2 regions of the Paenibacillus sp. FSL R5-0810 genome follow, and region 1 is predicted to be linked to the other one. Evidence: riboswitches for the same ligand, from Rfam matches in the RefSeq annotation. Region 1 holds a riboswitch; the other holds the start of a gene.
What was found. A riboswitch is a leader RNA that binds a small molecule or an ion and turns the genes downstream of it on or off. The one in region 1 is predicted to bind cyclic di-AMP.

Region 1 (6,092 bases):
TCCCCGATCCGGTTCATATTAATCGTGCGCGCACCCGGGTTCGGCCGCAGATCCGGCCGTTCCAAAGCCTCGCTGTTCATGCTGTTGTAACCCCCGTTTGATTTGGCGGCCCCGCCGCCCCGCTTGAGCCACTGCCCGGTCAGCGCCGGCAGGGCCGCAATGCTCCGCACCGTCATGCCGCCGTTATCATGATGCTGCAGACCGTTGCCGATGTGAATGTAAGACACGCCGGCACGGCCGTACAGCTCGGCCAGCTTCGCCACATCGTCGGCCGGAATGCCCGTTACGGAAGACACGTATTCCGGCGTGTACGTCTTCACATGCTCCCTCAGCTCCTCATGGCCGATCGTATAACGTTCCATGAACGCCTCATCCACCAGCCCGTCCCGGAACAGGACGTGCATGATCCCGACGGCAAGCGCGGCATCCGTACCGGGATACAGCGGAATGAACCAATCCGCCCATTGGCCGGTCTGATTTTTATGAACATCGATGACGACGACCTTCGCGCCCCGCTTGCGGGCTTTTTCGGCGAGCACCACCTGATGCATGTTCGTGCTGACGATATTGCCGCCCCAGACGATGATCACATCGGCGTTCACCGTGTCTTCAGGGACCGTCCCCCCGTTGAAGCCCATGACCGATTTCCAGCCTTCGTTTCCGGCCGAATTGCAGATGGACTGCTTCAGCTTGCTGGCGCCCAGCCTGTTGAAGAAGCGGCGGTCCATGCCGTCTACGCTCAAGATGCCCATGTTCCCGTAGAAGCTGTAAGGCAGGATGCTTTCCGGACCATCCGTTTCAATCAGCGCCTTGTACCGGTCCGCGATTTCCCGGATAGCCTCGTCCCAGCTGATCCGCTTAAATAATCCGGCCCCTTTCGGGCCGGTCCGGCGCAGCGGATAGAGCACACGCTCCGGATGGTATACCCGGTGAGCCATATTGCGGACTTTATTGCAGATCGCGCCTTGCGTGATCGGATGGTCGGGGTTGCCTGTAACCTTTACGATCTTCCCGTTCTCTTTATGCAGCAGCAAGCTGCAAGTATCCGGACAATCCAGCGGGCAAACCGCCGGAAATACGCCGTGTTCCTGATGAATCAATTTGTCCTCTCCCCCTTGTGCTCCAGCCTCTTTCGTATCCCCTTATCTTAAAAAAAATCAGCCTTATCGTAAAGTCATACATTTTTTTCTAAAGATGTGATTCACCCCTCGAACTCCCGGGTATATTTCTATCAAGAGCAAGGATGAGAAACCCAGACCCTTTCTCCTCCTCGCCATATCATGGACCACTCCCAAAAATTCGCCATGCATGTATCTCCTCCCCCGAGATACGGCATGGCGAATTTACATTACGGGCGGCTCAAGAAGCGGCCGCGAATGCTCTGTTCGGCTTGCTTCTTCGATAGGAGCATCCTCTTTTATCTGCACGCCTACCTTTTCCCCTCACCGCGTTTTCTGCTTTCCCTACCGCGCTTTCAGTTTCCAAATCTTCGCATTCAGCGATTTATTGCGTAAATCTGCAAAATAATGATCCCGCGAAAGTCCGTATCCTATGTAATCGCTTACTTATGGATCATTCGGTTCCTTACTGCCGAAAATAGCGGCAAAAGGCCGTTTTACAATCGAATGCCGCAGGCGTAATATACTATTCAGATTTCAAATCCAATATAATCTCACAGTTGATTCGCCGAATTTCCAGAGAGGAAAATGGGGGAACCAAAGCGTATGCCTGCCGATGCGGCAGCCATACTATGGGGTGAATCCTGAATAACCGCGGCCGGTCCCGCGCGGCATCAGGTAGGGCGACTCTCGCGCCCGAATCCGACAGCTAACCTCGTAGGCGTTAATGGGAGGGTTGTGAACTTGTGCAAAAAACACAGGCTCTAACCTGTGTTTTTTCTATGCCAAAAATCGAAAAAATCGAAATGGAGATGCATCCCATGCCCGGCCCTTGACCATTCACCCAAGCCACATAGCTTTATGCTTTTTTGGGGAGAACGACCCAAAATCCAAATCGAATCGGTGGTGAAACACGATGCTATCTTCCATCAAGCGCTTCCTCATCGGAAGACCGCTCAAATCCAATGAATTAGGCGATCAAAAATTGAATAAAACCAAGGCCCTGGCGATTTTGTCATCCGATGCCCTGTCATCCGTCGCCTACGGCCCCGAGCAAATCCTGCTGGTGCTGATGACTGTCGGCGCGGCTGCCTATTGGTATTCCATCCCGATCGCCATCGGCGTTCTCGTCTTATTGCTGGCGCTGATCTTATCGTACAGACAGATCATCTTCTCTTATCCGCAGGGCGGTGGAGCCTATGTCGTGTCGAAACGGAATCTGGGCATGTATCCAGGCCTCGTTGCCGGAGGCTCCTTGCTCGTCGACTATATCCTAACCGTTGCGGTCAGCGTATCGGCCGGGACGGATGCGATTACGTCGGCTTTTCCCGAGCTTCGTCCCTATAACGTCGGGATCGCCGTGCTGTTCGTCCTGTTTCTTACTGTGCTGAACTTGCGGGGCGTGACGGAATCCGCCTCGATCCTGGCCTATCCGGTCTACCTGTTCGTGCTGGCCTTGTTTATTCTGATCGGCGTCGGTCTCTACGATATTGCAACCGGCCACGCTTCGCCGGACCTGCACACCAAGATCGGCACGCCCGTCGCCGGACTGAGCCTGTTTCTGCTCCTGCGGGCGTTCGCTTCAGGCAGCTCGGCGCTGACCGGGGTTGAAGCCATATCCAACGCCATCCCGAACTTCAAGGAGCCCGCGCCGAACAACGCCGCCAAAACCCTGGCCGCGATGGGCTCCCTGCTCGCCCTGTTATTTTCAGGGATCGTATTCCTGGCCTATTATTACGGGGTCAGCCCCAGCGAAGAGGTGACGGTTGTCTCCCAAATCGCCGAGCATACCTTCGGCCGGAACGCGCTGTATTATTTCATTCAGGGGACTACTGCGTTAATCCTGATCCTGGCCGCCAACACGGGGTATTCGGCATTTCCTCTGCTGGCCGTCAACCTGGCAAAGGATAAGTTCATCCCGCGAATGTTCACGGTCCGGGGGGACCGCTTGGGGTATTCCAACGGCATCATCATCCTTGGCCTTCTGTCCATCGTGCTGATCGTGGCCTTCGAGGGCAAAACCGAGCATCTGATCCCGTTGTACGCCGTCGGCGTATTCATTCCGTTTACTTTGTCGCAGACGGGAATGATGGTGAAGTGGATTCGCGAGAAGCCTCAAGGCTGGATCCCCAAGCTGGTCATTAACTCGACGGGGGCTGTTATCAGCTTTGCGGTAACGTTGATCTTTTTCTTCACGAAATTTGCCCAGGTGTGGTCGGTGCTTCTGTTTCTGCCGCTTATCATCTGGATTTTCACCCGGATTCGGAATCACTATGAGGCGGTCGCCGATCAGCTGCGGATTACGACCTGCGAGCCGGCAAAGCCGATCGAAGGCAACATCATTATCGTGCCGGTAGCCGGCATTACGCATGTGGTGGAGAACTCGCTCAATTATGCCAAATCACTGTCCGCTGACCAAATCATCGCCGTTTACGTGAACTTCGAACGGGAAGACCAGATTGCTTTCGAGGAAAAATGGAAGAAGTGGCAGCCGGACGTCCGGCTGGTGACGCTGCATTCGCCATATCGCAGCATCATCTCGCCGCTCACTAAATTCATCGACACGGTACAGCGCAAGGCCAGCGAGTCCGACTACCAGGTGACGGTCGTCATTCCACAGTTCATTCCGAAGAAGGGGTGGCACAACTTCCTGCACAATCAGTCGAGCTTGCTCATTCGCGCTCATCTGCTTTACCGGCGGGATGTTATTCTTACAACGGTTCCTTATCATTTGAAGAAATAGCTGCAGCCCGGACCCATGGCGGGGACGGGCTTTTTTCTGCCTTTGCATCCGGTTCGCTTCCCACATCCGCTCCCAAGCGGCTGATGCTGATTCTTCTGAGATGGATTGGGAAGAGACTGGTAATTACCGAAGGAAAGCGTACGCGCATGGCCGCCAACACCTTCGACATAGGCTTTTTTCTGGGGACAGGCAGCCTTAGGCTTTCAAAGCGTCTTATTTTTCTTTATAATGTCGGAATGGATGGGTCATGCATCGGGGAAATCTATCTAAATAAACATCTAGGAGACTCCATTTATGAGCTTGAAACACAATCTGCTTCGCAAGAAGCCGATTCCGCCTTTGACAGGCGGAGAAGTGCGTTCCGCATTGAAGAAACAGCTCGGCGTCATGGACTTGATCGTCCTTGGCGTCGGTTCTATCGTGGGAACGGGAATTTTCGTATTAACCGGCGTGACGGCCGCCACCCATGCCGGTCCGGGACTGATCTTGTCATTCCTCCTGGCAGGGCTGGTATGCGCCTTCTGCGCACTATGCTATGCCGAATTCGCCTCCACCGTGCCGGTAGCCGGCAGCGCGTATACGTACAGCTACTCCGCCTTTGGGGAAGGCCTCGCTTGGCTGATGGGCTGGGATTTGCTCCTGGAATACGGCTTTGCAAGCGCCCTCGTATCCAGCAGCTGGTCGGGGTATGTGCAGAGCATTCTGTCCGGGTTCAATATTCATCTTCCTGTTGCCATTACAAGTGCCTTCAATCCTGCGAAGGGCACATACGTGGATGTGCCGGCGATCGTCATCGCGCTGTTGATTACATGGATCGTATCCCGGGGTGCGAAGGAATCGACCCGGCTCAACACCATCATGGTATATCTGAAGATAGCCGTCATCGTTCTGTTCATCGGTGTCGGAGTTTTCTACGTGAAGCCGGACAACTGGACGCCGTTCCTTCCGTTCGGCATCGAAGGGGTCATGACGGGGGCGGCCATCGCCTTCCTCGCATATATCGGCTTCGACGTCATCGCCACAGCTGCGGAGGAAGTGAAGCAGCCTCAGAAAAGCCTGCCAGTCGCCATATTAGGCTCTCTGCTTATCGTTGCCATCCTATACATTGCCGTTACGGCGGTATTAACCGGCCTTGTACCGTATCATCTCTTGAACGTGAAAGACCCTGTCGCCTTCGCGCTGCTGTATATTGAGCAGGACTGGATGTCCTACTTCATCTCGCTCGGAGCCCTCGCCGGCCTGACCACCGTCCTCATGGGGGTATTGTTCGGTCAATCCCGGCTGCTGTACGCACTCGGTCGGGACGGCTTGCTCCCGAAACGGATGAGCTCGGTCAATCCGAAGACGAAGTCGCCCGTATTCAGCACTTGGGTATCCGGCATCTGCATCGCGGCGCTGTCGGGCTTCGTTCCGCTTGGAAACCTGGCGGACCTGGCCAGCATCGGCACGCTGTTCGCCTTTATTACCGTTTCTCTCGGCATCATTGTCCTGCGCAAGACGCACCCTAACCTGAAGCGGACCTTTCGCGTGCCGCTGGTTCCATGGCTGCCCTTAATCGCCACGCTCAGCTGCTTGTACCTGCTCACGACGCTGCAGCGGATCACCTGGATCGGATTCATCGTCTGGATCGGGCTCGGCATCATTATCTACGCCGTGTATGGTTACAGGCACAGCTCGCTGCGCCAAGACGCAGCACCAGACGAATCCTGACTTCGAGTGAACGTCTTGCGCGCTACCATAGATTAAACCAGCCTTGACCTCATCATTAACGAAGAGAAGAAGGGACTCTCCCGTAAGGTCCATTGACCTGGGACAGTCCCTTCTCTTTTCTTATAAGTAAGTTGTTGAGCTGAGCGCTCTAGGATTCCATCACGCCTTTAGGGGCAGCCGTCGGCCCGGCAGGCATGCCTTCAACCGGCACCTTGGCGGCGGGAAGCTTTATGCTGACGAACGAGGATACCAGGAATATGGCTCCTGCCGTGAAATATACCGCAACGATCGACGATGCCGCCATATACCATCCCGTCAGTCCGGAGCCGATCAGCAGCATGCCGGTAAAGACCGGCATCATGACGCCATTGAGACGCCCGATATATTGTTCATCAACCTGCCGCATCATCAGTGCCATCAAGACGGTTTGCGCCAGCGCCATCAGCACGCCCGTAACAAAACGCATGGCACCGGTCAGGAGCGGCCACTTCGACAGTACTTCGATGCATGTGGACACCCCC
Region 2 (6,092 bases), 560 kb from region 1:
AGCAATATCTTCATGAATTGCAGCGCGCGGTCCGAGCTCAGATCCCAGTTTGACGGGTATTTGCTATTGGAGATCGGAACATTGTCGGTATGACCGGATACGATAATTTCATAATCCGGGAACTTTTGAAGCATTTGCGAGATGGCCTCAGCCAGCTTGCGGGCCTCCGGCTTCACGACAGCTTCCCCTGACGGGAACAGCGCGTTGTCGCGAATCGTCAGCACGAGCTGGGAATGGTTGAGCTTGGTGCTTAGCTCGGAGGTCAGCCCGTTATTTTTAATATAATTATCGATCTGCTTCTTGAGCTGCTCCAGCTCCTCTTGCTCCTGACGCATCAGCTCAGCCCGTCGTTGGTCGGCAGTCGGTGCGGGAATGGTGGGTGCTGTCGCTTTATGATCCTTAACATCAGGGGGATCGTCGCTTGGCTGGGTCTTGCTGTAATCCAGCACGCCGGTACCGCCCGTCAGGGCAATGCTGAAGGCCTCGCTCATCTCCTGGAATTTGCGCGCATCGGTCGCGCTCATGGCGTAGAGCACAAGGAATAACGCAAGCAGGAGCGTCAGCAAGTCGGCATAAGGGAGAAGCCAGGATTCATCAGCATGCTCTTCGTGCGGCTCGTGTCTAGTCTTCTTGCTCACTAGAACCAGCCTCCCTCTCATCAAGCTGAGCACGCTCGGACGGTGTCAGGAACACGGACAGCTTCTGGTTAATGGCGATCGTGGACACACCCGACTGAATGGACAGCAGGCCCTCGACCATCATAAGGCGGATTTCCACCTCGCGTTTCGACAGACGCTTCAGTTTATTTGCAATCGGATGGCAGATAACATAACCTGTAAAAATACCAAGCAGGGTGGCAATGAACGCAGCACCGATCGCGTGGGCCAGCTCGCCCATGTCTTCCATGTGGCTAAGGGCTGCGATCAGACCGATAACAGCGCCGAGAACCCCGAGCGACGGAGCGTACATACCGGCCTGGGAGAAGATCAAAGCCCCGGAACGATGGCGCTCTTCGGTGGCATTGATGTCTTCCATCAGCACGTCGCGGACGAATTCCTGATCGTTGCCGTCGATGATCATCCGCATGCCATTGCGCAGGAAGCCGTCATCAATTTCTTCGACTTTGGTTTCCAGGGCAAGCAATCCTTCACGGCGAGTGATGGAAGCCCATTCCATAAACAGCTTGATCATATCCGTCTTGTCCATCAGCTGCTGCTTCACAAAGGTCATTTTGATCAGCTTGGGAATTTTCTTCAGTTCCGAAAGAGGGAAACCGATGAATAAAGTTGCGGCAGTTCCGCCAAGAATGATTAAGTAAGCTGCCGGATTAATCAAAGACGCGATGGAGGCACCCTTGAGGATCATGCCCACCAGCACCGCGATAAGCCCGAGAATCAAACCTATAAGTGTTGAAATTTCCATGCTACACCTCATCCGTGAGAAATAAATAACGAATCCATTCGTTTTTAGCGGCTCTTGCGGCGAACCGCGCGCCTTTACGGGGCGTTATCCTATTTATCGTCAGATCGGGCTTTTTTTTTTAGTTGTAATTTCCGGTATAATAGAAGGAAGAGTAATCGAAGCTTAGCATGGCAGGAAGGAGTGATGGAGATGGGCGTAAAGCACGGAAGGGATTACGGCGAAATTCTGACCGAATTAACGGAAGCCGTTGGGCGTATTCCTGACAGCTATGTCTTCTTTGAAATGGATCCGGAGGATTGGGGCAGGCTGGAGGATGCCGAGCAGGCCGAGGTTCATGAGGCGCTGGCGGAGGATCTGTTCTATGCCTTGGGCACAGAGCCGGTCATTACGGTCGGCAGCGGGGTTGTCATGCATGATCGGACGAATCATCGGATACATATTTTGATCGGTGAGGAAGAGCTGGCATTCGTAGCGCTCGTGTAAGCCAGGGTTGGTTATCAAGGAATGAAGCATGGAATAAAATAGATGGAAGAAGCCCTAAGGACGTAACAATCGGCTTATGAAAGGTTTTTTTCGGGGAGGAATATAATGATGCTTTATACGCAGCAGGAAGTGGAGGCTCATCTAGAGAAGCTTGAAGGCTGGGAATTTGAACAGGGGAGATGGATTGTACGCAAGTACACCTTTTCCTCCTTCATGAAGGGAATCGCCTTTGTTGATGAGGTGGCAGCGATTTCGGAAGCTTTCGGACATCACCCCTACATCACCATTGATTATAAAACGGTGACGCTCCGCCTGACGTCATGGGATGACGGTGGCATAACGGCCGTCGACATCAAGGAGGCCCAGCAATTTAACGAAGTTTATGAGAAGAGCCGATCCAAGGATCTGAAGGATCCGGAATAGGCAATGTAGATTCGGGCAGCTGCAGAAGCGTTAGGCCCGAGAATTAAAAAACACGCTTGGATCCAAACAGCAGTCTGGGGATCCAAGCGTGTTTTGCGTAATAAGAGCTGATGGATTATTTTTTCTCAGCAAGGTACAGCGCGATGTTTGCAATTTCCTCAGGCTTCAGCTGATCCTTAAAGGAAGGCATTCCTTTACGTCCCTTGGTGACTACGTTAAAGATTGCGTTCGCATCCATATGTCCGCCTACTTGATTCAGAGCCGGACCTGCACCGCCCTGGAGCTGATCGCCATGGCAGGAGATACAGCTGGCTTTCAATGTAGCTTCAGCCGCAGCGGCATCCAAAGTAACCTCCGGCATGGTCGGCTTCTCTTCCTGCGCCACCTGCTCCTTGCCTGGAAGCGTAAACATCAGCGCAATAGCCAACGCACATGCGACGAAGAACAGTCCGCTCATGATCCATTTTTGCATCGTCATATCGTCCTTTCTATGTATACTGCACTTTTGCACTTGTCTTCATTATAAACCAACATCCTTACACATCATAGCCAGTTGTGACAAAAAAAGCAATGTTCAAGCCTGCCTTCATAAAAAGTACACAAAATTGTGCTTTTTCATATAGACAAGACTACTATTCCTCATTGGCCATCGGGTCATGCACCATGCAATAAAAAGACGCCATGCCCGTCGGCGTAAGGCGTTCGTACGTATCGGCAATGTAAAAGCCAGCCTTCCGGTAAGTCCGGATAGCCCGTTCATTCCAGGTAAGCACCTCAAGATCAATCTCGTCCGAAGGCCGGCGCCGCTTCGCCTCATCCACAATTGCCTGCACGAACCGTTTACCCATTCCCCGGCCGCACCAATCAGGCCGCATGCCCAGGCCTAGACGCGTAACGCCTGCCATAGGGAATAGCTGGGCAAACCCCCAGAGCTGATCCTGCTCATCCAGCACGGACAGGTATTGCTGCAGGCGGATGCCGGGATCCCCGAATTCCACCCCTAGTCCCTTCATCTGCTCCCAAGGAAGAAAGCCATATATATTATAGGGCGGGGGATAGGACCAGGTGCAAATTTCAGCGGCATGGGCTTCCTGCATGACCACGGTATGAAACGAGGGTAAATTCGCCTCCATCTAAATACTCCTCTCATTCAAAACAATTCCGTTAGAGAGAGAATACATGCTGCTGAGCGGGATTGCAAAGATAATAGCGCAGGGGGAAACGAAACTGAAGCTAAAAAATTTTCGATTGTTTATTCGTATTGCTGTTTAGGTTAATTCTGGAAGGGTAAATAAAATGTAAGCGCTCGGATTGGCCGAATCTTGTTGGTGGCTTTGAGCATACAGAATGAAAAAAATATTTTTGGATTTTCCGAAAAACATAGAACTTTTCCATGGCCTGAAACGTTATAGAGGTATAGACGAAAAATTATAGAAAAAAAGCCGCTGGGTGAGATCGGCACATCTCATGCTCCAGGGCTTATGGACATTCAGAAAAATTACGGTACAGTCAATTAATTGTAGTTCACGGCAAGGGACTTGTACGTGCTTTGGCTCATGATTCTCTTCGCGCCTACATAACGCTTCGCGTAGTAGCTCTGGCTGAGCGGGCTAACGATGACACCGCGCGAGGAGGAAGAATGGGCGAACTTCCCGCCACCGACATAAATGCCAACATGGGAAACGCCTCTGCCGGAAGTATTAAAGAATACGAGATCCCCGGCCTTCAGGTTGCTCTTCGATACCGCGGTACCTACCTTGTATTGTGCTGCAGAAGTGCGCGGCAGGGTGAGGCCCAGCTTCTTGTAAATATAGCTGGTGAATCCGGAGCAATCAAAACCCTTTGTAGTGGTTCCGCCGGTTTTATAAGAGACACCGATGGTTGGTTTGATAACGGTATTCAACTTGGAATCCGCGAAAGCGCTACCGGTTCCAATCGTGAGCGCAAGGGCCAAGCCTAAAGAGATGGCTGTTAACTTCTTCTTCAAAACAAAAAGCTCCTTCCATTGCCTGCGAGGTTAGCTTAAGGGTTCGGTTGAAGGTCCCCTATGATCCCTCTCTAGCGAGATCAATTCACCCAAAACGGATCCCCCGCTTCCCGTATGAAGACGGGAATTCGGCTTTTAAAAGATGTCGATGAACCCAATATGACGTTCCAACATGTTAACATGATGACAATAGTTACAATAAAAATGACAAAGTTGTTACTAACATATTCGTTATTTTAGCAGAGTATTAACAATTTGGCAAACGAGGAAAGTTGTTTTTTTAACAAAAATCCCTGTCCACATTGAAGTGGGACAGGGATTTTGTATAAATCATGGGAGGAGAATGTTGAGGATTCCGGTTGGATGTAGAAGTTATCGTTCGAAATCTATCCTTTTCGGAGGCTGCTTTAGCTTCCGGTTACAACCTTTTTACCACATTTAAACGATGAATGGTTGTTAATGAAATGTAACTTTTGTAACCGTTATGGATTTGAAGCTACGGACGCTCTCCATAAATGATATTGGGAAGAAATTCCCCATATTTGGAAGAGCCCGTTCAGGAAATAGGAGGCTTGCTGAATGATGAGTCCGATTAATCCCGCCCAGACCAGGGACGCCGAGCTGAACAGCAGGAGAATGACAAATGCGGCTCCACCAACAGAAATGGACAGCAGTACGGCCGTTCCCAGCTTGCGTATGAGCGCCGTGACGGATGCGATCATACCGAGCTCTCCGGTATGCCCGAACTGCATATACAGCAGCACAAGGCGAATAACATAGGTATAGAGGAACCAGGCCGCCGCGTAAGGCAGCACCCGGAGCAGCTGGGAAGGCTCCTGAATGGAGCCGAGCAGTGCCGGAAGAGCCTTGGGAATGATCCAGTAACCCGGCGCAACCGTAAGAACAAGCTCGATGAGATAGAACACCGTTACCGATTTCCAATGCTTCCGCATGCCGATGAAGAAGAACAGACCGCGTTCGCCACGGGCCTCCTGGTGGAGGTTGTAGAAGATGCCGGAGCGAATCAGCGGGGTAAGCACCATGCGGATGAGGAGCAGAGCGGCAAGGATCCAGCCGTAGGTATGAACCGTATTGCTGAGCGACAAGCTCATTTCGCCCTCATAGAAGAACAGGAGGCGGCTCAGCTCGTTAGGAGCCGGATCCGGGTACCGCATCAAAAGCGGGACGACGGCGGATTTCACTAGCCTGTACAGACAGTAGCCCCAGAGAAGACGGTACAAGAACAGTAGAATGGAGACGTATAATTGATCTTTAACACTGATCCAGCCTTGGCCTGCATAGCTTTTCATGTGCTCCCCCCTCACCACGACATGCTGCCGAACAGCGTCTCCACGAGCTTGGTAATGCCGAGATTCCAGCGTGTAACGACTTTCGGATCCATGCCAGCCTTCATATAGTTATTCATGTGTTTATTCTCCAGCATGATGGTATATTTCGGATCTACCATGGCCCAGGCGAGCGGTGTATGGTATTCCAGCGTATAAGTTACTTTGCCGTTCTTGCCGCTCCATGTCCGCTCAACAAGCTTGCCATCCTCAAAAGCAAACACAATCGGCACATCGGTAACATCGCCGCCCTTGCTCGTGATGTTTACGGTCGAAACAAACCGTGGGTGCGCTTGTGAGCCTTTATTTTTGGTTTTGATCTGGTCGATCGCGATGTCAGCCATTTGGCTGCCGTAAACGTACTGATCGAAATACGACTGCCATGAGGACTGGGTAACCTGTTCAACAACCTTCTGGAAGTCCGTCGTTGT

Region 2: it holds a riboswitch for cyclic di-AMP, as region 1 does, so the genes downstream of both, MKX76_RS22365 (C40 family peptidase) here and MKX76_RS24815 (APC family permease) in region 1, are expected to answer to the same signal.

What each region holds. Positions count from the first base shown of each region.
Region 1 covers NZ_JBBOCF010000001.1:5,595,850-5,601,941, reverse strand. Annotated here, with positions in the region: gene MKX76_RS24820 (molybdopterin-containing oxidoreductase family protein) at 1-1,100, opposite strand, end outside; cyclic di-AMP (ydaO/yuaA leader) riboswitch at 1,675-1,857, shown strand; gene MKX76_RS24815 (APC family permease) at 2,035-3,861, shown strand; gene MKX76_RS24810 (amino acid permease) at 4,156-5,571, shown strand; gene MKX76_RS24805 (MFS transporter) at 5,720-6,092, opposite strand, start outside.
Region 2 covers NZ_JBBOCF010000001.1:5,035,476-5,041,567, reverse strand. Annotated here, with positions in the region: gene motB (flagellar motor protein MotB) at 1-638, opposite strand, end outside; gene motA (flagellar motor stator protein MotA) at 622-1,422, opposite strand; gene MKX76_RS22385 (hypothetical protein) at 1,612-1,905, shown strand; gene MKX76_RS22380 (4a-hydroxytetrahydrobiopterin dehydratase) at 2,014-2,328, shown strand; gene MKX76_RS22375 (c-type cytochrome) at 2,444-2,800, opposite strand; gene MKX76_RS22370 (GNAT family N-acetyltransferase) at 2,961-3,461, opposite strand; gene MKX76_RS22365 (C40 family peptidase) at 3,842-4,315, opposite strand; cyclic di-AMP (ydaO/yuaA leader) riboswitch at 4,320-4,459, opposite strand; gene MKX76_RS22360 (hypothetical protein) at 4,798-5,625, opposite strand; gene MKX76_RS22355 (M1 family metallopeptidase) at 5,637-6,092, opposite strand, start outside.